2 regions of the Janthinobacterium sp. 75 genome follow, and region 2 is predicted to be linked to the other one. Evidence: predicted binding sites of a transcription regulator. Region 2 holds the regulator's gene; the other holds the start of a gene.
What was found. The regulator sigma-54, encoded in region 2, starts transcription at its own class of promoters, with help from an activator protein. The targets are predictions, from matches to a motif close to TGGCANGNAANCTGCTTT.

Region 1 (14,906 bases), 2.6 Mb from region 2:
GAAGCGGATCTGGAACGTATCTTTGAACCGTTTGTGCAGGCCGACAGCGCCGTGGCGCAGGCCGGCACGGGACTGGGGCTGACCATTTCGCGCGAATTCGTGCGCCTGATGGGCGGCGAGTTGCGCGTCGATTCCACGCTGGGAGCGGGTTCCGTATTCCGTTTCGACTTGCGCGCACCGGTGCTGCAGCAACCGGCCATCGCGGCGCTGGCGCCGGGCCGCGTGGCGCGCCTGCCGCCGGGCCAGCGCGGGCGCATGGTGCTGCTGGTCGATGATGACGACAACTGCCGCAAGCTGCTGGCCGGCTTGCTGGCACCACTGGGCTTCCAGTTGCAGCAAGCGGCGGGCGGCGCGCAGGCGCAAGCCATGCTGGCGGCGCAGCGCTACGACATGGTGTTGAGCGACTGGCGCATGCCAGGCATGGATGGCCTGGCGCTGACGCGCTGGCTGCGCGCGCAGCCGGTGCTGGTGCAGCCGCGCCTGGTGATCATGACCGCCTCCGCCTTCGAAGAAGAAAAGCAGGAGGCGCTGGCGGCCGGCGCCGACGGTTTCCTGCGCAAGCCGATCGAACAGGAACACCTGTTCGCCATGCTGGAGCAGCAACTGGGCGTGCGCTTCCAGCGCACCACCGCCGCGTCGCCGCGCGTGCCCGCGCCGGCCTTTGACCTGTCGCAGGCGCTGGGCCAGCTGGGTGCAGCCGAACGGCAGGCGCTGCTCGAATCCGTGCAGGCGCTCGATTTGCGGCGCAGCGCCATTGTGCTGGCCAGCGTGGCAACTGGCCTGCCGCAGCTATCCGCGCATATCGCCGCCATGCTGGAACAACACCAGTACCAGCCACTGTGCGCCTTGCTGGCGCAGATGGCCAGCGAACCGCAGGGCGAAGACGCATGACTTTTTACGCACCCAAGGGCGCCCGCCTGGGCGGCGTGTCCATCGTGCTGGCCGTCAGCGTAACGTTGACCTTTGTCGTCACCGTGCTGCTGCTGGTGTTTGCCGTGCTGTTTTACCAATCCGAGCGCGAACAGCGCTGGCAGCAGCTGCAGCAAAGCCTGGCCGTCAGCGCGGACCAGCTGGCCGTGGCCATCGAACTGCCCTTGTGGAACCTGGATGAAAAGCAGATGCAGGCCATCATGCGCAGCATGTTGGGCAAGCGCGAACTGGTGGCCAGCTCCCTGACGCCGGGCATCGGCAAGGAAGCGCTGGTCCTGCGCCGCAATGCGGACGGCGCCATCGACAGCCTCGCCGCGCTGCCCGCCGAACCGGGCTGGCTGGTGCAGCGGCGCTCCGTGACGATGGGTGGACAAGTCATCGGCAGCGTCGCCGTGTATGCGACGCCGGCCTTGCTGCACGCGCAGCTGCGGCAGCGCGCGCTGGGCATCGGCGCCATGATCGTGGCGCTCGACGTGATCCTGGTGGCCAGCATCTGGCTGCTCATGTGGTGCCTGATGCTCAAGCCCCTGAAGGCGATTGGCCAGTATGCGGCCGGCGTCAAGGCGGGGCAGGGCGAAGCCTTCGGCACGCCGCCGAAAGCGTGGTTCCTGGGCGAGCTGCGCACCCTGTACCGTTCCATCCGCGACATGGTGGCGCTGCTCGACAGCCGTTACCGCGCCCTGCAACGCAGCGAGGAGCGCGTGCAGATGGCGACGGGCGCGGCCAGCATCGGCATATGGGACTGGAACGTCAGCAGCGACGCATTGCAGTGGGATGAACAGATGTACGCGCAATTCAAGGCCGATGCGTCCGGCAACATGTCGCCGGCGGCGATCTGGCGCGCGGCGCTGGTGCCGGACGATGTGCCGGCCGCCAAGGAGGCCTTGCGCGCCGTACTGGGCACAGGCCATGCGTTCACGCACGAGTATCGGATCCTGTGGCCCGATGGCGCCATCCGCTACATCAAGGCCGATGCCGTGATCTTCCGCGACGGGCGGGGCCGCCCCATGCGCCTGGTGGGTTCCAACTACGACATCACCGCGCACCGCGAGGCCGAACTGGAACTGCTGCGCCACCGCCATCACCTGGAAGAACTGGTGGTCGAGCGCACGAGCGCCCTGTCGGTGGCCGTCAGCCAGGCGCAGGCGGCGAACCGCGCCAAGAGCACCTTCCTGGCGAACATGAGCCATGAACTGCGCACGCCCTTGAATTCCGTGATCGGCTTTTCGCGCCTGATGGCCGCCTCGCCCAACATGCAGGACGATGAAAAGCGCAACCTGGCCATCATCCACCGCTCCGGCAATCATTTATTGACATTGATCAATGAAATCCTCGAACTGTCGAAGGGCGAGGCGGGGCGCTTGCAGGCGCAGGCGACCGTGGTGGCGCTGGCGCCGCTGTTGCAGGAAGTGATGGACATGCTGGGCATGCCCGCCGAGCAGCAGGGCTTGGTCCTGCAACTCGATTGCGCGGACCTGCCGGCTGCGGTACTGCTTGATGCGACGCGCTTGCGCCAGGTGCTGCTGAACCTGATGTCGAACGCCGTCAAGTTCGCCGGCAGCGGCAAGGTTACCTTGCGCGTGCGCGGCGAGCGGCGCGACGATGCCACGTGGCGCCTGTCTTTCGCAGTCAGCGACACGGGCATCGGCATCGCCCCGGAAGACCAGCAGCGCATCTTCGAACCCTTCGTGCAGGCCGATAGCGCGGGACCGAAGGATGGCACGGGCCTGGGCCTGGCCATCTCGCGCGAATTCGTGCAGTTAATGAAGGGCGAACTGACGGTGGAGTCCTCGCCGGGGATGGGCGCCACCTTCCGTTTCAGTATTCCAGCGCAGGCGGCGCAGGTACGGATGCTGCCATCCGTGCCGCCGGCCCCGCCAGCGCAGGCGGCAGTACTGCCGGCACTGCAGGCGCAAGACTTGCGTCTGCTGGCCTGGGAAGAGCGCGCCGCCTTGCTGGTGGCGCTGCGCGAATTGAACCTGGCCAGGGTGGCACAGCTGCTGGCGGCCCTGCCTGCGTCGGCGGCGCCGTTGCTGGCGCCGCTGCAGGCCATGCTCGACCAGCACCAGTACCGTCAGTTGTGTGTCTTGCTGGATAGCGAGGGCGCGCTGGCACATGCCTGAAAGTGTGGGCTGACAACATCGGATTCGATGAAAAGACGGACTAAGTGCCGCCGATGGATGGTGCTAAATTGCAATAAAGATTATGATGATAGTACGTAGTTCACCGCAAAGAAATGTCTTGTCCAGCGTGGCAACTGACCGCCGCGCCTCATCCAAAGCTGAGAGAACTGCTACATGCACCGCGATTTTTCCGAAGTGAATGCTAAGGGCGAAGTACTGATCGTTGAAGATACGCCGGCTTCGCTGAAGCTGTTGAGCGATTTGCTGGGCGGCGCCGGCTATGCGGTGCGCCAGGCGCCGAACGGTGAGCTGGCCCTGTGGACGGCTCAGGCGCGCCCGCCTGAGCTGATCCTGCTCGACGTGCGCATGCCGGGTCTCGACGGCTTTGAAGTCTGCCGCCGCCTGAAGGAGATTCCGTCCCTGCGCCAGGTGCCAGTGATCTTCCTGTCGGCCCAGTACGATACGGACGACAAGGTGCGCGGCTTTGCGCTGGGTGCCGTCGATTTCATCGCCAAGCCCTTCCAGGCCGAGGAAATCCTGGCCCGCACCGATGCGCATGTGCGCCTGGCGCGGGCGCAGCTGCAGCTGGCGCAGGAGCGTGCCAACCTGGAACGGCGCGTGGCCGAACGCACGGCCGAACTGGAACAGGTGGCCAGCACCCTGGCGCGCGAAGTGCAGATCCGCCGCGCCAACGAGGAATTGCTGCGCCTCTCGGGCCAGGTCTTCGAAGCCACTCAGGACGCCATCCTGATCACGGATCCGGCCGGCATCATCGTCACGGCCAATCCCGCCTTTACCCGCATCACTGGCTACGCGGCGCAGGATGTGGTGGGCACGGACATCATGCGCCTGCACGCCGAATATACGGGCGAAGCGGTGCTGCTGGCCATGCGCCAGGGCTTGCGCAGCAGCGGCTGCTGGTCGGGCGAGGTGCAGACGCGGCGCAAGAGCGGCGACACCTATCCCTGTTTGCTCAGCGTGTCCACCGTGCATGGCCCGGACGGCGGCGTTGTCAACTACGTGGGCGTCTTCCTCGATATCAGCGAGCGCAAGGCCGAGCAGCATCTGATCGACTTCCTCTCCTACCACGACGCGCTGACTGGCTTGCCGAACCGCGTGCTGCTGCGCGAGCGCTTCGAACAGGCGCGCGCCAACGCCCTGCGCGACAGCCAGCAAGTGGTGCTGATGTGCCTGGACCTGGACCGCTTCAAGAACATCAACGATTCGCACGGCCAGGCCGTGGGCGACAAGGCGCTGCAAGTGGTGGCGCGTTTTCTGTCCGGCTGCGTGCGCGAGGGCGACACCGTGGTGCGCCAGGGCGGCGACGAATTCCAGATCCTGCTGCAGGACGATGCCCTGCTGGGCCGCACGCTGGCGCTGGCGCAGACCATCCTGGCCGGCTTGCGCGAAGAGCTCAGTGTCGGTGGCGAGCGCCTGGCGCTGACCACCAGCATCGGCATCGCCATGTGCCCGGCCGACGGCGACAGCCTCGACGACGTGCTGCGCCACGCCGACACGGCCCTGGTGCGCGCCAAGGAAATGGGGCGCGATCATTACGCTTTCTTCACGGAGCGCATGGGCAGCGATATCCGCGCCCGCCTGGCCATGCAGCAGCAGCTGCGCGGCGCCATCGGCCGCGAGGAATTCGAAGTGCACTATCAGCCGCAAATGTGTTTGCGCACGGGCGCCATGCTGGGCGCGGAGGCTCTGCTGCGCTGGAATAACCCGGTGCTGGGCAAGGTGCCGCCCGGTCTGTTCATCGCGCTGGCCGAGGAATACGGCTTGATCACCGCCATCGGCGAATGGGTGCTCGAAACCGTCTGCGCGCAGATCCGTGCCTGGCACGACGCGGGCCTGGGCAGCATCAAGGTGGCCGTCAACCTGTCTGGTAAACAGTTCGCGCAGGACCGTACGGTGCCTTTCGTCGAAGCGGCATTGCGCAAATACGGCATCGCGCCCGCCTGCCTGGGCATCGAGATCACGGAAAGCACGGTGATGGGCGACCCGGACAAGGCGGTGGCCGCCCTGACGCGCCTGAAGGATATCGGCGTGGGCATTTCGCTCGATGACTTCGGCACCGGCTATTCCAGCCTGGGTTACCTGAAGCGCTTTCCCATCGACGTGCTGAAGATCGACAAATCCTTCGTCGACGACGTCACCACCAGCAGCAGCGACGCGGCCATCGCGCGTTCCGTCATCTCGCTGGCGCACAACCTGGACATGCGCGTCATCGCCGAAGGCGTGGAAACGCGCGAACAGGTGGACTTCCTGACGGAACACGGCTGCGACGAAATGCAGGGTTATTATTTCAGCCGTCCCCTGGCTGCTGCACCATTCACGGCCTTGCTGCGCGAACGGCGCGCGCTGGCCGTGGCGTAGACGCCGCGGTGCGGCCGATGCACCATGCGGGTGCGTCTGCCGCAGCGTGGTGCGCAATTCTCACGGTTCCATCCCTTGATGCTGGCACATATCCTGCTTAGGTAATCGCTTATTTACGCGATTGCCCCGCATGCCAGACAGTACTCACCCAGCCATGCCCTCACAGGCCAGCGCACATGACGCCTGGCAGGCGCACTTGCGCCTGGGATTTGCCTGGCACGATGGCGTCAGCCGTCTGGTCGAGCGCACGCACAGCGGCCCCCTGCGCGTGCAAAAGCCTTTGTATCCGGAAGGCGATGCCGTCTGCCACGCCATCATCATCCATCCGCCCGGCGGCGTGGTGGGCGGCGACCAGCTGGCTGTCGACGTCACGGTGGGCGAAGGCGCGCACGCGTTTCTCACGTCGCCGGGGGCGGCCAAGTGGTACCGCGCGAATGGCCACGTCTCGGGCCAGCACATCGTGCTGCGCGCCGGTAGCGGCGCTTCCATCGAGTGGCTGCCGCAGGAAAGCATTTTCTTCGACCAGGCGTGCGTGCGCCTGCGTCACGAGGTGGAACTGGCGGCGGACGCCAGCTATATCGGCTGCGACATCGTCTGCCTGGGCCGCAGCGCCTCTGGCGAAATTTTTAATGAAGGCAGCATCGCCCAGCAGGTGCAGATCCGCCGCGGCGGCAAGCTGCTGTGGTGGGAGCAGGGCGTGCTGGCCGCCGGCGGCGCGCTGATGGCCAGCCCACTGGGACTGGGGGGGCACACGGTGTGCGCCACCCTGATCGCCGTCGGCACACCCGTTTCTGCCGCCGTGCTGGCTGCCTTGCGCGAGATCAAGGTGCCTGCCGGCGCCGCGTTTGGCGCCACGCAGATGAAATCGCTGGTGGTGGTGCGCCTGCTGTGCGGCGACAGCGAGGCGGCGCGCACGATCATGCTGGCCGCCTGGCAGCTGCTACGCCCCGCCATGTTGGGACGCGACGCCGTCGTGCCCCGCATCTGGAACACTTAATCAGGAAAGAAGCGCAAGGAAAACCATGGACCTGACTCCCCGCGAAAAAGACAAGCTGCTCATTTTTACGGCCGCGCTGCTGGCCGAACGGCGCCTGGCGCGCGGCTTGAAGCTCAATTACCCGGAAGCGGTGGCCCTGATCAGCGCCGCCATCATGGAAGGTGCGCGCGATGGAAAATCGGTGGCGCAGCTGATGTCGGACGGTACGAAAATACTCTCACGCGCGGACGTCATGGATGGCATCGCCGAGATGATCCCCGATATCCAGGTGGAAGCGACCTTTCCCGATGGCAGCAAGCTTGTAACCGTGCACCACCCGATACCGTAGTTTTTTGATTGGCCAGGGCGCCACCCGCGTCATGGCTGTTTTTGCGCTGGCGACCCGCCGGCAAGCGTAACGCGATCTTTGAAGGAGTCCCTCATGACCCCAGGCGAATACAAATTGGAAGAAGGCGAAATCAGCCTCAATGTGGGCCGCGCCACGGCCACCGTGGTGGTGGCCAACCGGGGCGACAGGCCGATACAGGTCGGTTCGCACTTTCACTTTTTTGAAGTCAACCCGGCGCTGGCCTTCGAGCGCTGGCGCGCCTACGGCATGCGCCTGAACATCACGGCCGGCACGGCCGTGCGCTTCGAACCTGGCCAGCAGCGCACGGTGGAACTGGTGGCGCTGGCGGGGGAGCGCAAGGTCTACGGCTTCAATGGTGAAGTCATGGGCGAACTGCAAGACACTCCACCAGGAAAGGATTGAGATGGCCAGCATTCCCCGCAGCGCATACGCCGAAATGTTCGGCCCCACCACGGGCGACCGCATCCGCCTGGCCGACACGGAACTGTTCATCGAGATCGAGCATGACTATGCGATCTACGGCGAAGAAGTGAAATTCGGTGGCGGCAAGGTGATACGCGACGGCATGGGCCAGTCGCAGCGCTGCGCGGCCGAGGTGATGGATACCGTCATCACGAATGCCGTCATCCTCGACCACTGGGGCATCGTGAAAGCCGATATCGGCTTGAAGAATGGGCTGATCTTCGGCATCGGCAAGGCGGGCAACCCGGACATCCAGCCTGGCGTAACCTTGCCCATCGGCGGCGCGACCGAGATTATCGCCGGTGAAGGCATGATCGTTACGGCCGGCGGCGTCGATACGCACATCCATTTCATTTGCCCGCAGCAGATCGAGGAAGCCCTGATGAGCGGCGTGACGACCATGCTGGGCGGCGGCACGGGGCCGGCCGTGGGCACGGCCGCCACCACCTGCACGCCGGGACCATGGCACTTGCACGCCATGCTGGCCGCCGCCGACGCCTTCCCGATGAATCTTGGCTTCATGGGGAAAGGCAACGTCAGCTTGCCGCTGCCACTGGAAGAGCAGGTGCGCGCGGGCGCCATCGGCCTGAAACTGCACGAGGACTGGGGCAGCACGCCGGCCGCCATCGACAATTGCCTGTCCGTCGCGGACCGCATGGATATTCAGGTTGCGCTGCACAGCGATACCCTCAACGAGGGCGGGTTTCTGGAGCACACCCTTGCCGCCTTCAAGGACCGCACCATCCACACCTTTCACACGGAAGGGGCGGGCGGCGGCCATGCGCCAGACATCATCGCCGCCGTGGGACAGTCCAACGTGCTGCCCTCGTCGACCAACCCGACGCGCCCGTTTACCGTCAACACGCTCGACGAGCACCTGGACATGCTGATGGTGTGCCATCACCTGGACCCGGCGATTGCCGAAGACGTGGCGTTTGCCGAGTCGCGCATCCGCCGCGAAACCATCGCCGCGGAAGATATCCTGCACGACATCGGCGCCATCTCGATGATGTCGTCCGACTCGCAAGCCATGGGCCGGGTCGGCGAGGTGATCATGCGCACCTGGCAGACGGCGCACAAGATGAAGGTGCAGCGGGGGCCGCTGGCGCCCGACACGGCGCGCAGCGACAACTTCCGCGCCAAGCGCTATATCGCCAAGTACACGATCAACCCGGCCATCACGCATGGGATTTCCCACGTGGTCGGGTCCATCGAGGCGGGCAAGATCGCCGACATCGTGCTGTGGAAGCCCGCCTTCTTCGGCGTCAAGCCATCGATGATTTTAAAGGGCGGCATGATCGCCGCTGCGCAGATGGGCGACCCGAATGCGTCGATTCCCACGCCGCAGCCCGTGCATTACCGCATGATGTTCGGCGCCTTCGGCGGCGGTCTGAAAAAGTCTTTCACCTTTGTCTCGCAGGCGGCCTACGACCTCGATATCGGGCATCAGCTGAAACTGAATAAATCCGTCATCGCCGTGAAGAACATGCGCGGCTTGCGCAAGCACGACATGATACATAACAGCGCCACGCCGCACATGGAAGTGGACCCGGAAACCTATGCCGTGCGCGCCGACGGCCAGCTGCTGGTGTGCGAGGCGGCCGCCGTGCTGCCCATGGCGCAGCGCTATTTTCTATTTTAAGCAGGAGACATCATGCTCACTTTGCATACCAAGCTGGCGGCTGACGATAGTCGCGCCGCCGTTGCCCAACTTGTGTTGCCCTACGACCAGCGCGAAAAATGCCGGCTGCGCGCCGTGCTGTCGAATGGCGACGAGGTAGCCGTGTTCACCGTGCGCGGCACGGTGCTGCGCGACGGCGAGCGCATGACGGGACCGGAAGGGCTCGTAGTGCAGATCGTCGCCGCGCGCGAACCGACCTACCTGGTGCGCTGCCTTGACGCCCACACCCTGCTGTGCTGCGCTTTCCACCTGGGTAACCGCCACACGCAGGCGCAGGTGGGTGACGGCTTTTTGCGCATCCGCAAGGACGTGGTGCTGAAGGAGATGCTGGAAGGCTTGCAGGCGAGTGTGACGGAGGAAAGCGCGCCATTCGAGCCGGAAGCGGGCGCGTATGGCGGCGGCCATGGCCACCACGACGGCCATGGCCAGCACTTGCTGGCGCCCGTGCCGCTGCGCCAGAAGATTCACCGCCCCAGCGACACACCGGGCACCGCATGATGCAGGCATCGGCCCTGCTGCATTTGCTGCAGTTCGCCAGCCCGGCCTTGCCGATTGGCGCCTACAGCTATTCGCAGGGGCTGGAAGCGGCCCTGGAATGCGGCTTGGTGGTGGATGCGGCCACGGCGCGCGACTGGATCGCGCAGCATCTGACGCTGGTGGTGGCGCGCTGGGAAGCGCCCCTGTGCTGGCGTTTGATACAGGCCTTCGAAGCGCAGGATTTGTATGGCGTGCAGCGCTGGAGCGAACGCTTCATCGCCTCGCGCGACACGGCGGAATTTCGCGCCGAAACCATTCAGATGGGTTATTCATTGACCAAGCTGCTGGCCGAGCTGGGCGTGGCTGATGGCGTGTTGATCGACATGCTGCAGGGCCAGCCGGAAGTGGCGCTGCCCACGGCCTATGCCTGCGCCGTGGCGGCGCTGGCCATTCCGCGCGAAGAGGCGCTGCTGGCCATGCTGTTCGCCTGGGCGGAAAACCAGGTGCTGGTCTGCGTGAAATCCGTACCGCTGGGGCAGGTAGCGGGCCAGCGTTTGCTGCTGTCGCTGCGGCCGGAGCTGGAAGCGGCGGCCTGCACGGCGCAAACCTTGCAAGACGAAGAGATGGACAACTGGGCGCCCGGCCTGTCGCTGCTGTCGATGCGGCACGAAGTGCAGTACAGCCGTTTGTACCGTTCCTGAACACTACACCGAGAGACTACAACATGACATCGATTACCTCAAATCCCCTGCGCGTAGGCATCGGCGGCCCGGTCGGCTCGGGCAAGACGGCCCTGTGCGAAATGCTGTGCAAGGGCATGCGCGAGCGCTACGACATGGCCGTCATCACGAATGACATCTACACCAAGGAAGACATGGAAATTCTGCTGCGCGCGGACGCCTTGCCGGCCGAGCGCCTGATGGGCGTGGAGACGGGCGGCTGTCCGCACACGGCCATCCGCGAAGATGCATCCATCAACCTGGAAGCGATCGCGCGCATGCAAGCTGATTTTCCGAATCTCGACTTGATCCTGGTCGAATCGGGCGGCGATAACCTGGCCGCCACCTTCAGCCCGGAACTGTCGGACCTGACGATTTACGTGATCGACGTGGCGGGTGGCGAAAAAATCCCGCGCAAGGGAGGTCCCGGCATCACGCGCTCGGATTTGCTCATTATCAACAAGACGGACCTGGCACCGTATGTGGGCGCCAATCTGGACGTGATGGCGCAGGATGCCAAGCGCATGCGCGGCGAGCGCCCCTTTGTGTTTACCAACCTGCGCAGCGGCGACGGTGTGCAGGTCGTCATCGATTTTATCCGCGAGCAAGGTTTGCTCGACCAACCAGGCAAGGAGCTGCAATGAGCGCAAGAGTGATGATAAAAACAGCCGCCGTGGCGGCACTGTGCCTGCTGGCCTTGCCAGTCATGGCGCATCCCGGCCATGGCGAGAGCGCGTGTTTCCTGGCTGGTTTTGCCCATCCGTTCACGGGCATCGACCATTTGCTGGCCATGCTGGGTGTGGGCATATGGGGCGGCCAGCAGCGCCGCAGCCTGGCCCAGCCCGCCACCTTCCTCGGCATGATGCTGCTCGGTGCGCTGGCCGGCATGGCGGGCTTGACGGTGCCCGGGCTGGAAACGGGCGTCGCCGCCACGGTGGCCCTGGTGGGGCTGGCCATCGCGCTGGCGCTGGCCTTGCCGAACTGGCTCGGCATGGGCCTGGTGGGCGTATTTGCGTTGGCGCACGGCAATGCGCATGGCCAGGAATTGCCAGCCGCCTCGGCCGCGTGCGGCTTCATGCTGGCTTCGGCCAGCTTGCTGTGTGCCGGGCGTCTCCTTGGCCAGGTGCTGGCCGAGCGTATGCTGCGCGTGGCCGGCGTGGCCTTGACGGCCGCCGGCGTGGTCTTGATGGGGCTTGCTTAAGCGCCGGGGCGCTTGTCCGACAAGACGATGGGCGCCGCCTTTTCCGGGTGCAAGCCCTGGTGGCCCGCATACACGGCGGCGATGGCCGCCATGTCGGCGTCCTTGTCGCCCGTCAAGTATAAATGGTCGACGACGCCCAGCACCTTGTTCGGATAGTCGATATAGACCAGCAGCAAGGGCACCTTGGCGGCCAGGGCCAGGTGATAAAAGCCGCTTTTCCAGTTCGGTCGGTAGCTGCGCGTCGCTTCCGGCGTGATGGCCAGCCAGTACCAGTCGGCGGCCTGCATGCGCTCGGCCTGGCGGCCGATGGTGCCGCTGGTGGTGCTGCGGTCGACGGGTTCGCCGCCCAGGTAGCGCAGCACCTTGCCCATGGGGCCGCGGAACAAGGAATCCTTGGCCAGCCAGCGGAACGGCAGGGACAGCGCCCATTTGCCGAACAGGCCCACCATGAAATCCCAGTTGGACGTGTGCGGGTAGACGACGGCGATGCCGCGCGGCCCCGGCAAGGGGCGGAAGCGCATGCGCCAGCCAAACAGCTGCAGCACGCGCAGCGCGCAACGCTGGTGCCAGGTCGGCAAGTCGCCCGCTTGTACAAATAAATCGTCCATTGATACCCTTCAGTGACACTATTCTTAATGGGATGGCGCTAGCGGCCATTTTCCTTGAAGCAAAAATTCTGCGCAGGCATTCTATACGGGGCTGGCGGTGGCGACAAGCAGCCGAGGCCGCTATTCATGCGGCATCGGGGTGTTTATTGCTGCTATTTTAACGATGCTTTGCCACAGTGCCGGGCACCAAATGCACACAATGTGGTCAAAACTTGATGCAAGGTAGATCCACGCGACAGGGAGCCATGGCATGAAAAACAGTATCGATGAAGTGGCGGGGGAGCATGTCCGAACGGACAAGGTGATGGCCGGGCTCGTCGAGCGGGGTGTGGCGTTTCATCACGCCCTTGGCCGGACGGTGGCGACAGCCTGCTTGCGTGGGCTCGCGGTGCCGGCCGAGGTGATACGCCGTGTGTTCAGCAGTGTGCACGCGCGCCGCCCGGCCCGGCCGGCAAGGCGCCGATGGCGCTGAGGGACAGACAGCAGCGACGAAGTGCCGCTGCTGTCGTCCGGAGTGTTGTTTAAGCCTGTGCCGCGAGTGCCGGGTAGTCCGTGTAGCCGGCCGCATCGGGTGCGTACAGCGTGTCCGGATTCAGGGGATTCAATGGCGCGTCGCTGTGCAGGCGGATGGGCAGGTCGGGGTTGGCGATGAACCACAGGCCAAAGGCCACGGCATCGGCTTCGCCTTTGGTCAGCAAGGCATCGGCCGCCGCCTTGTCCATTTTCTCGTTGGCAATGTATACGCCGCCAAATTCCTGCTTCAAGTACGGACCCAGGCGGTCTTCACCAAGCGCTTCGCGCGCGCAGATGAAGGCGATGCCGCGCTTGCCCAGCTCGCGTGCCACATAACCGAAGGTGGCGCGCGGGTCGGAATCGCCCATGTCGTGCGCGTCGCGGCGCGGTGCCAGATGCATACCCACCTTGTCGGCACCCCATACCTCGATGCATGCATCCGTCACTTCCAGCATCAGGCGTGCGCGGTTTTCAATCGAGCCGCCGTAGTTGTCGGTGCGCAAGTTGGTGCTGTCCTGCAGGAACTGGTCGAGCAAATAACCGTTCGCGCCGTGGATTTCCACGCCGTCGAAGCCGGCTTTTTTCGCATTCTCGGCGCCCAGGCGGTAAGCCGCCACGATGCCGGGAATTTCTTCCGTATTTAGCGCGCGCGGCGTGACGAATTCCTGTTTCGGGCGCAGCAGGCTGACATGGCCGGCCGGCTTGACGGCGCTGGGTGCCACGGGCAAGTCGCCATCGAGGAAGGCGGGCGCCGAAATGCGGCCGACATGCCACAGTTGCAGCACGATCAAGCCGCCTGCGTCATGCACGGCCTTGGTGATGTGTTTCCAGCCTTCCACCTGTTCCTCTGACCAGATGCCCGGCGTGTCGGCATAGCCCACGCCCTGCGGCGTGACAGCCGTCGCTTCCGAGATGATCATGCCGGCCGAAGCGCGCTGCGTGTAGTACTCGGCCATCAGGGCGTTGGGGACGCGGCCAGGATTGCCGGCGCGCGAACGCGTCAGCGGCGCCATGATGATGCGATTTTTCAGTTGCAGGCTGCCAATGGTGATGGGGTCGAATAAGGTTGTCATGATTGCTATTTTTCCTGTCGAGAGTGCCGCGGACGGCGATATGGATGGGCTACGGTTACAAACCTTGCTGCATATGTTCCAGAAAAGCCTGGATGGTGGCTTCATTGCGCTTGAAGAAACTCCACTGCCCGACTTTTCTGGCGGAAATCAAGCCGGCCTTTTGCAAGGTGGCCAGGTGGGCCGAGACCGTCGATTGCGACAGGCCCAGGCTGCGGTCGATCAGTCCGGCACAGACGCCGAATTCGAGCGGATGGTCTTGCTGGGCGAAATGCTGCTCCGGCTCCTTCAGCCATTGCAGGATCTGTCGCCGCACGGGATTGGCCAGCGCCTTGTGGATGGCGTCGATGTCCATGGTGTTTCTCCTGTCGATGTTCGTCTGTGGACGATATATGTATCGTCTTTTGCAAATTTCAATATCGCTATAGTACGATATATGTAAATAACGTGCTGGCGGCGTGCATTTTTCAAGGAGGGAAGGGGATGGGCGGCCGTCAGCTCCGCCCGGCAGGAATCAATTGAAGTGGAACAGCAGCAGGGCGATGACGGCAGGCACGGTTTGCAGGTAAAGGATGCGCGTCATGACGGTCACCGCACCCCACGCGCCGGCCACGGCGATGCAGGCCAGGCCGAACACGGTGAACGCATGGGCGATGGCGGCGTCCGGGTGAAAAAAGCCCAGCGCCAGCGCCGCGACAAGAAAGCCGTTATAGCAACCCTGATTCGACATGGCGGGGCGCACGATCTCCGCTTTTTCCTTGGACAGGCCAAACACCTTGCGTCCGCGCGCATCGAACAGCACGGTTTCCAGCAGCACGATGTAGACGTGCAGCAGCAAGATGAGGGCGGTAAGGATTTGGGCCATAAGCAGCATCATTGTTCCCGAGAGTGAATGGATGCAGCAATTATGCTGCCAAGCGCCTGTTTTCTGGCAATTTTCGATTAGAGCGGCCGTACTAGCGATAGTGTGCTTGCGGCAAGACTTTTCACCCAATGGTATACTTTTCCCTTTGCTCCTGTGGGGACGACCCCGCTCGATGTGGGGGCTGTATGGCGGGGACGACCCTGCCGCCTCGGGAGAAAAGAGATGGCGTGGATCATTCTGGTATTGGCGGGTTTGCTTGAAATTGGCTGGGCCATCGGTCTCAAATACAGTGCCGGTTTTACCCGCCTCGTGCCCTCCGTACTGACGGCCGTTTCCATGCTGGGCAGCGTGGTGATGCTGGGCCTGGCCTTGCGCACCTTGCCGCTGGGCACGGCGTACGCCATCTGGACCGGCATCGGTACTGTCGGCACTGCCATTTTCGGCATCATGGTGCTCGGTGAGCCGGCCAGCGCCGCGCGCATCGCCTGCATCGCATTGATCGTCTCCGGCATCCTGGGCTTGAAGCTGCTCA
Region 2 (15,056 bases):
CTGGCCGCTTTCAGCAGCAGCTCGACATTGTTGCTGCGCGCCTGCGCCACTTCCGGCGTTTCGCCACTGGCGGCCACGTCGCCGCCGGCCGCATCGATGGACAAGCGGCGCTTGTCGACTTCGGCCAGGCGGTGATGCAGGGCATCGATCAAGCCCTGGCGGCGCTTCGGGTTATCGAGCAAGTCATCCTGCAGGTAGGGGTTGCGGCGCACGACCCAGATATCGCCCAGCACCTCGTACAGCATGCGGGCCGAACGGCCCGTCTGGCGAGCGCCTCGCAGCTCGTCGAGCAGGCGCCAGGAGTCCTCCCCCAACAGGCGTATGACGATCTCGCGATCGGAAAACGACGTGTAGTTATAGGGGATTTCACGCAGGCGGCTTGCTGCGGGACCATTTGGCGTTTCTGCCAGTAAAGCTTGGAGTTGTGCGGGAGCGTTCATGGAGTGTGGTGACGATGTGGACTGGACCCTAAAGGACCATTTTATCTTATTGCGCCGCACCATGCGGGAACAGCCTTAGCCCGCCTAAGGTTTAAGCACCTCATCTGCCACCATAGCAAATATGGAAAAGCCTACTTCTGCATGAATAAAAAATTAGTTTCCATGATTTTTTGACGTGAAAATGCCAAGAATCGGACTCAGCTACAAACTATCAAGCTGCCCAAATATAGGGCAAACAGGCGTTGCAATATGCGCCATCGCCATCACGCCAGCATTTGCCCGATCCAGTGCCATACGCCATCGGGCACGTACAGCAACAAAGCCGTCATGGTCAGGTAGCGCGCGCACTTGCCGATGGCCATGTAGGCCACGCTGGGCCAGAACGGCAGCTTGAGCCAACCCGCCAGCGTGCACAGGGGGTCGCCCACGACGGGCAGCCAGGCCAGCAGCATGGTCTTGGCGCCATAGCGGGCCAGCCAGCGGAACCAGCGCGTGTCGCGCTCCTTGGCAAACGCCTGCTTGGCCCGGTACCCGAGCCAGTAATCGACGATACCGCCCAGGGTATTGCCCAGGGTGGCGACGCCGATGGCGGCCCAGAACAGCGCGGGATTGGCCTTGATGACGGCAAAGACGGCCGGCTCCGAGCCGAGCGGCAACAAGGTGGCGGAAATAAAGCTGATCAGAAAGACCGATGTCAGCCCGACTTCCGGTGCTGCGATCAGCTGCAGCAGCCAGGCGATTGCGGATTCGATCATGGAACACTTCACGATGCAGTAAGGCTCTCCATTATAATGAAGAGCAGCCTGGGCGCCGCACAATCCGCGCCGGCAGGCAAAGGCATACCCGCCCGCAGTTCCACAGAGCAATATTGTCGCCAGGCTATCCGCCGCGGCGCCGCCGCTATCGACCGACACGCTCCAGTACCTTTCTGGCCCAGAATCACTTGCTAGCAGACTATGAACATCGACTACCTCAAGAAAATCCTGACCGCCCGCGTCTACGACGTCGCCACCGAAACGCCGCTGGAACTGGCCCCTGCCCTGTCGCAGCGCCTGAACAACCAGATTTACTTCAAGCGCGAAGACATGCAAAGCGTGTTCAGCTTCAAGATTCGCGGCGCCTACAACAAGATGGCCCAGCTCAGCGATGCGGAACGCAAGCGCGGCGTCATTTGCGCCTCGGCCGGCAACCATGCCCAGGGCGTAGCACTGTCGGCCGCGCGCATGGGTTGCCGCGCCGTCATCGTCATGCCCACCACCACGCCCCCCGTCAAGATCGACGCCGTTAAGGCACGCGGCGGCGTGCATGTGGAAATCGTGCTGCACGGCGAGTCCTACACGGATGCCTACAACCACGCGCTGACCCTGGAAAAAGAACAGAAGCTGACCTTTGTGCATCCGTTCGACGATCCGGACGTGATCGCCGGCCAGGGCACGATAGGCATGGAAATCCTGCGCCAGCATTCCGGTCCCATCCACGCCATCTTCGTGGCCATCGGCGGCGGCGGACTGATCGCCGGCGTAGCTGCCTACGTGAAACAGATTCGCCCCGACATCAAGATCATCGGCGTGCAAACGGTCGATTCGGACGCCATGGCGCGCTCGCTCAAAGCGGGCGCGCGCGTCACCCTGCCCGACGTGGGCCTGTTTTCGGACGGCACGGCCGTGCGCCTGGTGGGCGAGGAAACATTCCGCCTGGCGCAGCAATATGTCGATGACATCATCATCGTCGACACGGACGCCATCTGCGCCGCCATCAAGGATGTGTTTACGGATACGCGCTCCATTTTGGAACCGGCCGGCGCACTGGCCATCGCGGGCGCCAAGGCCTATGTGGAGCGGGCCAGCCTGAGCAAGCACCCTATCGTCAACCAGACACTGGTCACCATTGCCTGCGGCGCCAACATGAATTTCGACCGCCTGCGCTTCGTCGCCGAGCGTGCCGAGCTGGGCGAGTTCCGCGAAGCCGTGTTTGCCGTCACCATGCGCGAACAGCGGGGCAGCTTCAAGCGCTTCTGCTCGCTCATCGGCGCGCGCAATGTGACGGAATTTAATTACCGCATCAGCGATGAAAAAGCCGCGCACGTGTTCGTCGGCATCCAGATCGCCGACCGGCATGAATCCGGGGCGATGGCGAAGAAATTCGAAGAGCATGAATTCAAGACGCTGGACTTGACGCACGACGAGCTGGCCAAGTCGCACATCCGCCACCTGGTGGGCGGCAAGAGCCGCCTGGCGCAGGACGAGCTGCTGTACCGCTTTGAATTTCCCGAACGTCCGGGCGCGCTGATGCGCTTCCTCGACAGCATGGCGCCGAACTGGAATATTTCCCTGTGTCATTACCGCAGCCAAGGCGGCGACGTGGGCCGCATCCTGGTGGGCCTGCAAGTGCCGCCCGATGAAATGGGAGAATTCGCCCGCTTCCTCGATACCTTGGGCTATCGTTACTGGGATGAAAGCAGCAATCCTGTGTACAAGCTGTTTTTAGGGTAAGCCAGAAGGTCAGTTCCTTCGGAATCCGAATGCGCCCCACTGGGGCGCATTCCCCCTCAGGGCCTGACCCCGGTCCTTGCCGTTGGGTTGAAATAGGCTACCATTCACCCTTCACAGAATTTGTAGCCACGCCACCATGACCACCACCAACGACCTCGCCGAACTGTCGCCCCTGGGCAAAAGCTCGGCCTACCGCACCGATTACGCGCCAGAACTGCTGTTCCCGATTCCCCGCCAGGGCAAGCGCGATGAACTGGAACTGCACGGCACACTGCCATTCTTTGGCCTCGACATCTGGAATGCCTACGAACTGTCGTGGCTGAACCAGCGCGGCAAGCCGCAGGTGGCCATTGCCAAGATCAGCGCGCCGGCTGATTCGCCGAACATCATCGAATCGAAATCGTTCAAGCTCTACCTGAACTCCTACAACCAGACCAAACTGGATAGCCCGGAAGCCCTGTTGACCTTGCTCAAGCAAGACTTGTCGAATGGTTTTGGCGCGCCTGTGCAAGTGGAACTGACCTTGCAGGAAGATTTCGGCAAGCTGAAAATGGGTGAATTCGATGGCGTGCTGCTGGACCGCCTGGACCTGGAAATCACGCAGTACTCGCCTTCGCCGCAACTCTTGAAGGCAGCGCTGGACGCAGCACCGGTGGAAGAAAAACTCGTCTCGCACCTGTTGAAATCGAATTGCCTGGTGACGGGCCAGCCCGACTGGGGCAGCGTGCAGATCGAGTATGCAGGGCCACAGATCGACCAGGAAAGTCTGCTGCGCTATCTGATTGGCTTCCGCGAACACAATGAATTTCACGAGCAATGCGTGGAACGCATCTTTGTCGATATCTTGCGCCAGTGCAAGCCGCAAAAACTGTCCGTGTATGCGCGCTATACGCGCCGCGGGGGCCTCGATATCAATCCGTGGCGCAGCAACTACAGCACGGGCGCGATGCCGGGCAATCTGCGCAATGCGCGCCAGTAACACCGCGCAACACCTAGAAATCATGCCAGCAGGAATATTGGCTGTGTTTTAAAACAACGTTGCGGTAGTGCCCCAGTGCATGTCAAAGACGCTGAAAAATCGGAAAATCGGCATTCGGCGGCGGAAAAACCGGCGCGCTACGTGTTTTTAATCAAGAAATAGCCGATACACCCCAGCGTTGGTTTTTTGCTAAAATGATGGCGACATGAGCTGTAGCGCCCACTGCGCCCGCAGCGGGCGTATACTGTTGAGAATTGGCGTTACAGGCCGCGGAAACAGGCCTATAATTCGGCTCGCAAGCCCTCTGCGCATTGCACCATTTCATTGAGTGTCATGACTAATCTTAGCAAAATATTATCTCTCGAAAACGTCCTGCTGGACCTGGAAGTCTCCAGTAAAAAGCGCGCTTTCGAGCAAGCCGGCCTGATCTTCGAAAACAATTACGGCATCGCCCGCTCTACCGTTTCGGACAATCTGTTTGCCCGCGAACGCCTGGGCTCGACTGGCCTGGGCCATGGCGTGGCTGTGCCACATGGCAGGGTCAAGGGCAGCAAGACCCTGAAAGCGCCGCTGGGCGCCTTCGTGCGCCTGGCCGAGCCGATTCCCTTCGAGTCGCCCGATGGCAAGCCCGTCAATCTGCTGTTTTTCCTGCTGATTCCGGATCATGTCACCCAGCAACATCTGGAAATCCTGTCGGAAATCGCCGAAATGTTTTCCGACGACGCGTTCCGCACGGCGCTGGCCACGGATCCGGAACCGAAATCCGTGCATTCGCGCATCGTCAATTGGCAACCCAGTCTGCAAGCGGCAGGTTAAACTTCAGGTATTCCTCCACTCCTGAAGAAGACTGCCATGTTGCAAACGCCGCTGACGATACAACGCCTGTACGACGATAATCGTGAAAGTCTGCAACTGGGCTGGTTCGCCGGCTTCCCCGGCGGCGAACGCCTGATCTCGGGCGACGTCTCGTCGGCCGCCGACCAGGTGGGCCACTTGAACCTGATCCATCCGGGCCGCATCCAGGTCTTTGGTCACCAGGAAATCAATTACTATCAGCGCCTGAAGGTCAATACGCGCACCCATGTGATCGGTGAACTGATCGCCGGCGGCCCGCCCGCGCTCATCATCGCACAAGGGCTGGAAACGCCGCCCGACATCCTCGCCATCTGCGACGAGCAAAACATTCCCCTGTTCTCCACCCCGCTGCCGGCAGCGCAAGTGATCGACTTCCTGCGCGTCTACCTGTCGAAAAAGCTGGCGCAGCGCATCATCATGCACGGCGTGTTCATGGACGTGCTGGGCGTCGGCGTGCTGATCACGGGCGATTCGGGCCTGGGCAAGAGCGAACTGGGGCTGGAACTGATTTCGCGCAGCCACGGCCTGGTGGCCGACGACGCCGTGGAATTTTCGCGCATCGCGCCCAACATGATCGAAGGCCGCTGTCCGCCTCTGCTGCAAAATCTGCTGGAAGTGCGGGGCCTGGGCTTGCTTGACATCAAGGCCATCTTTGGCGAAACAGCCGTGCGCCGCAAGATGCGCTTGAAACTGATCGTGCACCTGGTGCGCCGCAACGCGCTGGAAGAAGAAGTCGAGCGCCTGCCCTTCCTGTTCCCCACGGAAGACGTGCTCGGCTTACCCGTGCGCAAGGTCGTCATCCCCGTCGCTGCCGGCCGCAACATCGCCGTACTGCTGGAAGCGGCCGTGCGCAATACCATCTTGCAGCTGCGCGGCATCGATACCTTGCAAGAGTTCATGGAACGGCAACGACTCGCCATGAGTGGCGATTAATGTTGCCAAGGAGTTCGCCCTTGCAAGGGCGAACCGTTACGCAGGCACGCAGCAACGCTGCGTGAATTCCCTGCTCACCAACGACTCGCCATGAGTGGAGATTAACAACGTAGGTCGGATTAGCGGGGCAAGGCCCCGCGTAATCCGACAACAATGTTGGCCTATGCCGCAGCGTCGGCTTACGCGCTTTGCGCTAAGCCGACCTACTATCTGTGCTCCAGCATTTGCTTCACCAACACCACAATCAAAATTGCAATAATTTGTAAAGAGCATTGCCTTGGAGCGCAGTGCCGATCTTTATTGTATGATCGGCCTATGCATATCGTCCTTATCACCGGAATATCCGGCTCCGGTAAATCCGTCGCGCTCAATGTGCTGGAAGATACCGGTTACTATTGTGTTGACAACCTGCCACCGGCGCTCCTGCCCAGCCTGGTGCAAACGCTGCTCGACGAAGGTACACCGCAACTGGCCGTCGCCGTCGATGCGCGCAGTGCCGAGTCGCTGACCAGCCTGCCGCACAATGTGGCGCTGCTGCGCGACCAGGGGCACGATGTCAAGGTAATGTTCCTCACGGCCACCACGCATTCGCTGGTGGCGCGCTTCTCGGAAACGCGGCGCAGCCATCCCCTGTCGCATGAATTGCGCCCGAACCAGAATCCGGCCAGCCGCCGTACCCTGATCGAGTGCATCTCGGAAGAACGGGAACGCCTGTCGGCCATCGAACAGCTGGGTCATGTAATCGATACCTCGGAACTGAGCGCCAACAAGCTGCGCGCCTGGGTCAAGGATATTGTCGCCTCCGAACGCGCGCCCCTGATCCTGTTCTTTGAATCCTTCGCCTTTAAACTGGGCGTGCCGCTGGACGCCGATTTCGTCTTCGACGTGCGGGCCTTGCCCAATCCCTATTACGACTTGGCGCTGCGCCCGCTCGACGGACGCGACGCACCCGTGATCGCCTTCCTCGACGCGCAGCCCAGCGCGCTGGAACTGCTGGCCGACATCCGCGCCTTCATCGAGAAATGGTTGCCATCATTCAAGTCCGACAACCGCAGCTACCTGACGGTGGCGCTGGGCTGCACGGGCGGCCAGCACCGCTCGGTGTACATGGCAGAACGGCTGGCGCAGTATTTCGGCCCCAATGAACGGGTCGTGCTACGCCACCGCGAACGTAGCTAGAACGCCATTAAAATCTACTGCGCTTCGGTATAGGTGGTCTGCGATGCTCATGTGCGTAAAGCACAGTTCCGCTTCTCAACCACCCCTCCCTTCCGCTCGCTACGGTGTTATTTGGCGTTGTTAATCCAGATGGCGCAGCGGATGCGCTTGCGCCGGCCAGACGGGGGCAAAGAAGCGCGCCACCATGGCCGCATCAACCTCGTCCAGGCTGGCAGGGTTCCAACGCGGAGCATTGTCCTTGTCGACCACCAGCGCGCGCACGCCTTCCAGCACTTCGCCATGCTCGAAATTGTGGCGCACCACGGTGCGCTCCATGCGCAGGCAATCGGCTACGCCCAGTTGGGCGCCCCGCTGCAACAATTCCAGGGTCACCGACATCATCAGCGGCGAACGCTGGCGCATGGCCGCCAGCGCCTTGCTGGCAAACGCGCTGTCATCCTGCGCCAGCGAAGCCATGATGGCAGCGACGGAGCCAGCGCCGAAATGGCGGTCCAGCGCCGCGCGCGCCATGGTCAGCGCAGAAACGCCCGCCTGGGCCTGGAACGGCGCTGCCAGGGCCTTGATGGCGACCGGCAAGCCCTGGCCTGGCGTCGATTCGAACAGGGCCAGCAGCGCCCCCATCTGCGCCTCGGGCAGGTACACATCGGCCAGGCCCGTGTACAAGGCATCGGCCGCGTTGATCGTCAAGCCCGTCAAGCCCAGGTACAAGCCCAGCTGACCGGCCAGGCGAGACAGGAAATAACTGCCGCCCACGTCGGGAAACAGGCCGATATTGACTTCCGGCATGGCCATGCGCGTGCGGCCCGTCACGATGCGCAGGCGGTTGCCAGGCCCGGCCTGCGCCACGCCCATGCCGCCGCCCATCACCACGCCATCCATCACGGCGATATACGGTTTCGGATAGAAGTGGATTACATGATTTAAAGCATATTCTTCCGTAAAGAAATCTTCCAGCAACGCACTGCCGCCCTGCGGTGTGGCCAGGCCCGCATCGTAAAAGAAACGGATGTCGCCACCGGCGCACAGGGCTTTCTCACTGCTGGAACGGATCACCACGGCGTCCACCTGCGGATCGTCGCGCCAGGCCAGCAAAACGGTACTCAGGGCGCGCACCATCTCCAGTGAGAGGGAATTCAGGGCTTTGGGGCGGTCGAGCACGATGTGGCCCGTGCGGTTGCGGATGGAGGTCTGGACGAAGTCGCTCATGGCAAAGTGAAAAGAAGTGAGAACGGGCACATTCTAGCGCCTGTGAGGGGAACATAGCGCTCAACAGCTACGGGCGCAAAAAAGGGCGCAATGTGCGCCCTTAGTTGATCACAACCGGTTGAAAGTCGCAGGCCGCTTAGGCGGCGGCGAATTCTTCTTCCGAGTTGTCTGGCAGATGCTTGATCGCCTCTTTACCGTGCCCTTGCACTTTGGTTTTGTACTTCATCACTTGCCTGTCCAGCTTGTCGATCAGGATATCGATGGCGGCATACAGGTCGTGCGCCAGACTTTCCACATAGACAGTTTTGCCACTCAGACGCAAATTGACTTCGGCCTTTTGACGTTTTTCTTTCTCTTTGAGGTTATCCACGGTCAGAATCACGGCGATATCGATGACTTGATCGAAATGCCGTTTCACGCGTTCCAGCTTCGTTTGTACGTATTCACGGATGGCTGGTGTGACTTCGAGATGATGTCCGCTGATGGTGAGATTCATACACACTCCTAAAGATGATCGGGTTCGTGCGGTCCATCGTATCCGGCCCGCAGAGGAACCGAAAAAAACTTACAAACACTTACGCAGGCTCACTGGCGGAATTTTCAACGCTTCCCGGTATTTGGCAACAGTACGTCGCGCAATCACCATGCCTTGTTCCCCCAGCATGTCCGCAATCTTACTGTCGGATAAAGGATTTTTAGGGTCTTCTGCTCCTGTCAGTTGCACGATCAATGCCCGTATCGCCGTCGATGACGCTTCGCCCCCCGCTTCGGTGGCGACGTGGCTACCAAAGAAATATTTCAACTCGAACATGCCGTGCGGGGTCAGCATGTACTTTTGAGTTGTTACGCGCGAGATAGTACTCTCGTGTAAACCCAGTGTATCAGCTATTTCACGGAGCACAAGGGGGCGCATGGCAACGGCCCCATGCGAGAAAAAGTTCTTTTGTCTTTCTACTATCGCTTGCGCTACACGCAGGATGGTGTCGAAGCGCTGGCGCATATTCTTGATCAGCCACTTGGCTTCCTGCAACTGTGCGCCCATGGCACCCTCGCCCTTGCCCTGCTTGAGCAAGTTGGCGTACATGGCGTTAACGCGCAGGCGAGGCATGACGTCGTTGTTCAGAGTGACTTGCCAGCCATTGCGCGCGCGCTTGACGACGACGTCGGGCACCACGTAATCGGACACGTCCGAGGCGAACACGGCACCCGGATGCGGGTTGCACTGGCGAATCACCGTCTGCGCTTCGCGCAAGTCTTCATCATCGCAATCGAGGGCTTTTTTCAGCTTGTTAAAATCGCGCTGGGCAAACCAGGCCAGGTGTTTTTCCACAATGACGAGGGCCATGCGCCGCGTCACCATGGCGATGTGCGGCAAGCGCTTGATTTGCAGCGCCAGGCATTCGGACGCGTTGCGCGCGCCCACGCCGGGCGGATCGAAACTTTGCAACAGGGACAAGGCCGTACGCATCTCGTCAGCGTCGATTTCCAGCTCTTCCGGCAAACGCGCCAGGATGTCGTCGAGCGACTCTTCCAGGTAGCCATTGTCGTCGAGCGCGTCGATGATCAGCTCGACGAGCGCGCGGTCGCGCAATTCGAGCACCGTTACGCGCATCTGCTCCATCAGGTGTTCGCGCAAGGTGCAGTGGTGGGCTTCAAGTTGCGGACGGGAATCTTCGTCGTCGGGCGCCTTGCCCCTGCTCGCCTCGCTCCAGTCGCTGTCGCCGCCCTCCGCTGCGGCAGGGCTGTCGCCAGCCTCGCCATCAAAGGTTTCCGCTTCGGCCGGCGCGGCGGGTGCCTCCTGGCCTGGCGGCTGGGGCGGTGCTTCGGCCGGCGCGGCCGTGGAACTCAATGCGCCGTCGGACAGCAGGCGCAACGAACGGTCGAGCGGATCGTCGAGGCGTTCGAGCAAGGGATTGTCCGTCAGCAACTGCTCCAGCTCCTGGTGCAATTCCAGTGTAGACAATTGCAACAGGCGTATCGATTGCTGCAACTGCGGCGTCAGTGCCAGGTGCTGCGAAGTGCGCAGCTGCAATGATTGTTTCATTGGCTCACATACGGAAGTGTTCGCCCAGATAGACCCGGCGTACCGACTCGTTCGCGATGATGTCGTCGGGGCGTCCCGACGCCAGCACCGAGCCCTGGTTGATGATGTAGGCACGGTCGCAGATACCCAGCGTCTCGCGCACATTATGATCGGTGATCAGGACGCCGATATTGCGCTCCTTCAAGAAGCGCACGATACGCTGGATCTCGATCACGGCGATGGGGTCGACACCGGCGAACGGCTCGTCGAGCAGGACGAAACGGGGGTCGGTGGCCAGCGCGCGGGCGATTTCCACGCGGCGGCGCTCGCCGCCAGACAGGGACAGCGCCTGATTCTCGCGCAATTTTTCAATCTGCAAGTCGGCCAGCAATTTATCCAGGCGCTCCTCGATCTCGGCCTTCTTCAAGGGACGGCCTTCGACGGTCTGGATTTCCAGCACGGCACGGATATTGTCTTCCACCGTCAGCTTGCGGAACACGGACGCTTCCTGCGGCAGATACGACAGGCCCATCTGCGCGCGGCGGTGGATCGGCAGGCGGGAAATATCCACGCCGCTGATATCGATGCTGCCGCCGTCCGACGGCACCAGGCCGACGATCATATAGAACGAGGTGGTCTTGCCGGCGCCGTTCGGCCCCAATAGCCCGACCACTTCTCCGCATTCGACTTGCAGCGAGACATCATGCACGACTTGCCGCTTGCCATAGGTTTTTTGCAGCCCGCGAACGATCAGGGTGCTGCCGCAACGAGTATTGTCCATTATTTATTTCCTGACGCAGGCGTGGCCGGCGCTTTCTCCGCCGCCGGTGCCTTGGGCTTCGGCTGGATCACCATGCGCACGCTGCCGCCATCGGGGGTGCTGGTGCCGCTATCGGAATTTTCCATCGCAAATTCCTCCTTGCGGCTGTCATACGAGATGAAGGCGCCGTTGGCCACGTCGGTCGGCTTCGTGCCTTCCAGGCGCGTCAGCTTGGCCTTGGAAAACAGTTTCACCACTTCCGTCTTGTTGTTGTATTCCACGCGCTCCGCCTCGCCCTCCACCCACAGGTCGCCTGCGCCATCGCGCTTCTGGCGGAAGGTGGCCAGCTTGCCAGGATCGGCCCAGAAAGTGATGAACTGGTAGCCTTGCGGGTCTTCCGTGATCAGGGCCCGGCCCGCCTTCATGGTCAGAGTCCCTTTCACCAGCACCACATCGCCCGTCAAGGTACGCACCTGCTTGACGTCATCGACGTGGCCGCTACGAGCCGTGATGATGGCCTCCTTCTCGGAATCGGCTTTCTCGGCATGTGCCGCGCCCACGATGCCCAGCGAGCAAATGGTCGAGAATAGAGTCAATAGCAAGATGTTCTTCATAGTATGGTTTCCTTGTTTCATTCTGTCATTTTGCCGCCGCGGCCGGGCGCGGTTTCGGCGGGAGGACCATGCGCAGCGCATTCTGCACTTCCACCACGCCGGTGGCGTTATTGGCCTTCATGCCCACGCCATTGATGCGCGAGGCGCCCGTCAGGATATCGACAGGCACGTTCGTTTCCATTCTTTCCTCATCCGGGAACACCGTCAGCGCTTCCGTCTTGACCGTCAGGTTCTGTGACTTCGGACTGGCCACGCGGTCGATCACGACATTGCGGTGCAGTTGCAGCCGGGTATTGTCCTGGTCGATATGCGCCAGTTCCGCATTCATGTTCATCGGCGGCATGCCTGGCGACAGTTTGCGCACGAAAGGCTGGTCGATATCGGATGAATCGTCCAGCGGATAATGGGTGAGCTTGGTGCCCGACACGATATAGCTGGGCTTACCCGTCAAGTCCATGCGCACCAGGCTGAAATTGGTGATGAAATAGTCTGGCTCATCCTGATGCTTGCTGGCCGTGATGTCCAGGCCATTCTTGTTCATCACTTCCAGCAGCCAAAAGCTGCCCAGCGCAAAGACGACTGCCCCCAGCACGGTAAAAATCATGCGCCAGCGATGGGCGCCTCCTGGCTTACGCATAGGATTTCACTCTTTCAAATATCACTGGCGGCGAGGCGGTACGCCTCATTCCAGGAACGGCGCCATGACGCGCGCATAGTTGTTCTGGGCGCGCAGCACGAATTCACAGATCTCGCGCACCGCGCCGCGGCCGCCGCCGGCTTGCGTCACATGGTGCGCCAGGCCCAGCGCTTCCGGACGCCCGCCTGGCACGCTGACGGCAAAGCCAACGCGGCGCAGGATGGGCGCATCGATGACATCGTCGCCGATATAGCCGCATTGTTCTTCCGTCAAGCCCGTCAGCGCCAGCAATTCGCGAAACGGTGTCAGCTTGTCATGACCGCCCTGGTGCACATGGGTAATGCCCAGGTCTTGCGCGCGGCGCGCCGTGATGGCCGAGCGGCGCGCACTGATGATGGCCGTCTGCACGCCCGATTCCTGCAGCAGCTTGATGCCCAGGCCATCATACACATTAAACGTTTTCATCATCTCGCCATCCGGGCCGAAATGCAGGCTGCCGTCGGTGAGCACGCCATCGACGTCAAAAATCATCAGTTTGACCTTGGCCGCCCGCGCCAGGTTGTCCGCAACGCTGTCCATCAGATCACCTTCGCTTGCGTCAGATCATGGATATGCAGGGCGCCCACCAGTTTGCCGTCGGCATCGACGACCAGCATCTGGTTGATGCGGAACTGCTCCATCACGGCCACGGCGTCCACTGCCAGGCGTTCGGGCGCGATGCTGCGCGGCTGCGCATGCATGACGTCGCGGATCGCCACTTGCGTGAAATCCTGCACGCGCTCGAACATGCGGCGCAAGTCGCCATCGGTGAACACGCCCACGGGGCGGTCATCCGCATCGACGACGGCCGTCATGCCCATGCCCTTCTTCGTCATTTCTTCCAGCGCCTGGAGCAAGGAAGCGTCCACGGCCACCTTGGGCACCCGTTCACCGCTGCGCATGACGTCATGCACATGCGTGAGCAGGCGACGGCCCAGGGCGCCGCCCGGGTGCGAGCGGGCAAAATCTTCTTCCTTGAAGCCGCGCAAGTCCAGCAAGGCCACGGCGATCGCATCGCCCAGGGCCAGGGTCACAGTGGTGCTGGCCGTCGGCGCCAGGTTCAGCGGACAGGCTTCTTTCTCAACAGAAATATCCAGGTGCACGTCGGCCAGCTGAGCCAGGCTGGAGTTCGGTTTACCCGTCATGGAAATGAGCACGCCGCCCATGCGCTTGACGACGGGCATGATGGCCATCAATTCCGACGATTCTCCGGAGTACGATATGGCAATAAAAGCATCTTCCGAAGTGACCATGCCCAAGTCGCCATGGGCCGCTTCGGCCGGATGCACGAACAGGGCCGGCGTACCGGTGGAAGCGAGCGTGGCGGCAATCTTGCGTGCGATATGGCCGGACTTGCCGATGCCGGAGACGACGACACGCCCCTTGCATTGCAGCAACATCGCCACGGCGCGGCCCACGCTGTCGTCCGTGGCCAGGCGCGCCTGCAGCGCAACGATGGCGTCGGACTCGATCTGCAAGGTGGTGCGGGCCAGCGCGACGGCGCGCTCGGTCGTCGCTTGCATGTCAATTCGATCAAAAGCTTTCAGCATTGTTTTTTCATGGGTTACACTCATGCCCAAAGTATAAACGAATTAGGAAAGCAAAAAACTTGCCAGTCACAACAAACAACGATTTCCATTGACCGCACCGGGCAACCCATGTTTTCCTCGCTTGAACTGACCCTGATGTTACTCGGCAGCGCCGTGCTGGGCGTGGTCGCTTTCAGAATGTTGCATTTGCCGCCAATGCTGGGCTACCTGGCTGTCGGCATCGTCATCGGCCCCCACGCGCTGGGGCTGGCGGCGGAAAACGAGGCCAGCCACACCCTGGCCGAATTCGGCGTCGTCTTCCTGATGTTTTCCATCGGACTCGAATTCTCGCTTCCCAAATTTCTCGCCATGCGGCGCATCGTCTTTGGCCTTGGCATGGCGCAGGTGGTCACCACCATCATCGCCACCGTCGTCTTCGGCTGGTTCGTCGGACGCTACCTGTCCGCCTACATCCACCTGAGCTGGCAAGCCGCCTTCGCCCTGGGCGGCGCGCTGGCCATGTCGTCAACGGCCATCGTCTCCAAAATGCTCACGGAACGGCTGGAGCTGGAAAGCGAACACGGCCGCAAGATCATCGGCATCCTGCTGTTCCAGGACCTGGCCGTGGTGCCCCTGCTGATCCTGATCCCCGCCCTCACCCGCGATTCCGACAATCTGGCCGAAACCCTGGCCTGGGCCGGCGGCAAGGCCCTGCTTGTCCTCATTTTGCTCCTGTTCATCGGCCAGAAGCTGGTGCGGGGCTGGCTGACTATCGTCGCCAAGCGCCGCTCGCAGGAGTTGTTCATGCTCAACCTGCTGCTGATCACGCTGGGCGCGGCCTGGATCACGGAACGGGCCGGGTTGTCGCTGGCCCTGGGGGCGTTTGTTGCCGGCATGCTCATTTCCGAAACGGAATTCAAGCATCAGGTGGAAGAAGATATCAAACCCTTCCGCGACGTGCTGCTGGGCCTGTTCTTCATCACCGTCGGCATGCTGCTCAATATCCGCGTGGTGCTCGACAACTGGTGGCTGGTCTTGCTGCTGCTGTGCGGCCCCGTGCTGCTGAAATTCGCCCTGATCGCGGGCCTGGCCCGGCTGTTTGGTTCCAGCAACGGCGTGGCCCTGCGCACGGGGTTGGGACTGGCGCAGGCGGGCGAGTTCGGCTTCGTGCTGCTGAACCTGGCTGGCGGCATCAAGTTGATGGACCCGTTCGTCGTGCAGGTGGTGCTGGCCTCGATGGTGCTGTCGATGCTGGTGGCGCCCTTCCTCATCGCCAAGTCCGATGCCATCGTCATGAAACTGGCCGCCAACGACTGGATGATGCAATCGCTGGCCCTCACGAAGATCGCCACGCGCACCATGGCGTCGCA

Region 1: C8C89_RS14110 (urease accessory protein UreD) is a predicted target of sigma-54. The motif match lies at 5,515-5,532, and genes of this name have one in related genera.

The regions. Positions count from the first base shown of each region.
Region 1 is NZ_SORD01000001.1:3,088,836-3,103,741, forward strand. Features, by position in the region: gene C8C89_RS14095 (PAS domain-containing hybrid sensor histidine kinase/response regulator) at 1-891, shown strand, start outside; gene C8C89_RS14100 (ATP-binding protein) at 888-3,053, shown strand; gene C8C89_RS14105 (GGDEF domain-containing response regulator) at 3,228-5,432, shown strand; gene C8C89_RS14110 (urease accessory protein UreD) at 5,563-6,429, shown strand; gene C8C89_RS14115 (urease subunit gamma) at 6,455-6,757, shown strand; gene C8C89_RS14120 (urease subunit beta) at 6,851-7,180, shown strand; gene ureC (urease subunit alpha) at 7,182-8,882, shown strand; gene ureE (urease accessory protein UreE) at 8,895-9,419, shown strand; gene C8C89_RS14135 (urease accessory protein UreF) at 9,419-10,099, shown strand; gene ureG (urease accessory protein UreG) at 10,123-10,761, shown strand; gene C8C89_RS14145 (HupE/UreJ family protein) at 10,773-11,318, shown strand; gene C8C89_RS14150 (1-acyl-sn-glycerol-3-phosphate acyltransferase) at 11,315-11,926, opposite strand; gene C8C89_RS14155 (hypothetical protein) at 12,177-12,398, shown strand; gene C8C89_RS14160 (alkene reductase) at 12,448-13,512, opposite strand; gene C8C89_RS14165 (helix-turn-helix transcriptional regulator) at 13,568-13,864, opposite strand; gene C8C89_RS14170 (DUF1304 domain-containing protein) at 14,024-14,383, opposite strand; gene sugE (quaternary ammonium compound efflux SMR transporter SugE) at 14,597-14,906, shown strand, end outside.
Region 2 is NZ_SORD01000001.1:462,078-477,133, forward strand. Features, by position in the region: gene C8C89_RS02170 (DUF3683 domain-containing protein) at 1-440, opposite strand, end outside; gene C8C89_RS02175 (YqaA family protein) at 704-1,195, opposite strand; gene ilvA (threonine ammonia-lyase, biosynthetic) at 1,397-2,932, shown strand; gene queF (NADPH-dependent 7-cyano-7-deazaguanine reductase QueF) at 3,069-3,911, shown strand; gene C8C89_RS02190 (PTS sugar transporter subunit IIA) at 4,245-4,727, shown strand; gene hprK (HPr(Ser) kinase/phosphatase) at 4,764-5,699, shown strand; gene rapZ (RNase adapter RapZ) at 6,015-6,878, shown strand; gene C8C89_RS02205 (enoyl-CoA hydratase/isomerase family protein) at 6,999-8,084, opposite strand; gene raiA (ribosome-associated translation inhibitor RaiA) at 8,221-8,580, opposite strand; gene C8C89_RS02215 (RNA polymerase factor sigma-54) at 8,650-10,128, opposite strand; gene lptB (LPS export ABC transporter ATP-binding protein) at 10,133-10,888, opposite strand; gene lptA (lipopolysaccharide transport periplasmic protein LptA) at 10,888-11,481, opposite strand; gene lptC (LPS export ABC transporter periplasmic protein LptC) at 11,507-12,118, opposite strand; gene C8C89_RS02235 (HAD hydrolase family protein) at 12,164-12,697, opposite strand; gene C8C89_RS02240 (KpsF/GutQ family sugar-phosphate isomerase) at 12,697-13,707, opposite strand; gene C8C89_RS02245 (monovalent cation:proton antiporter family protein) at 13,816-15,056, shown strand, end outside.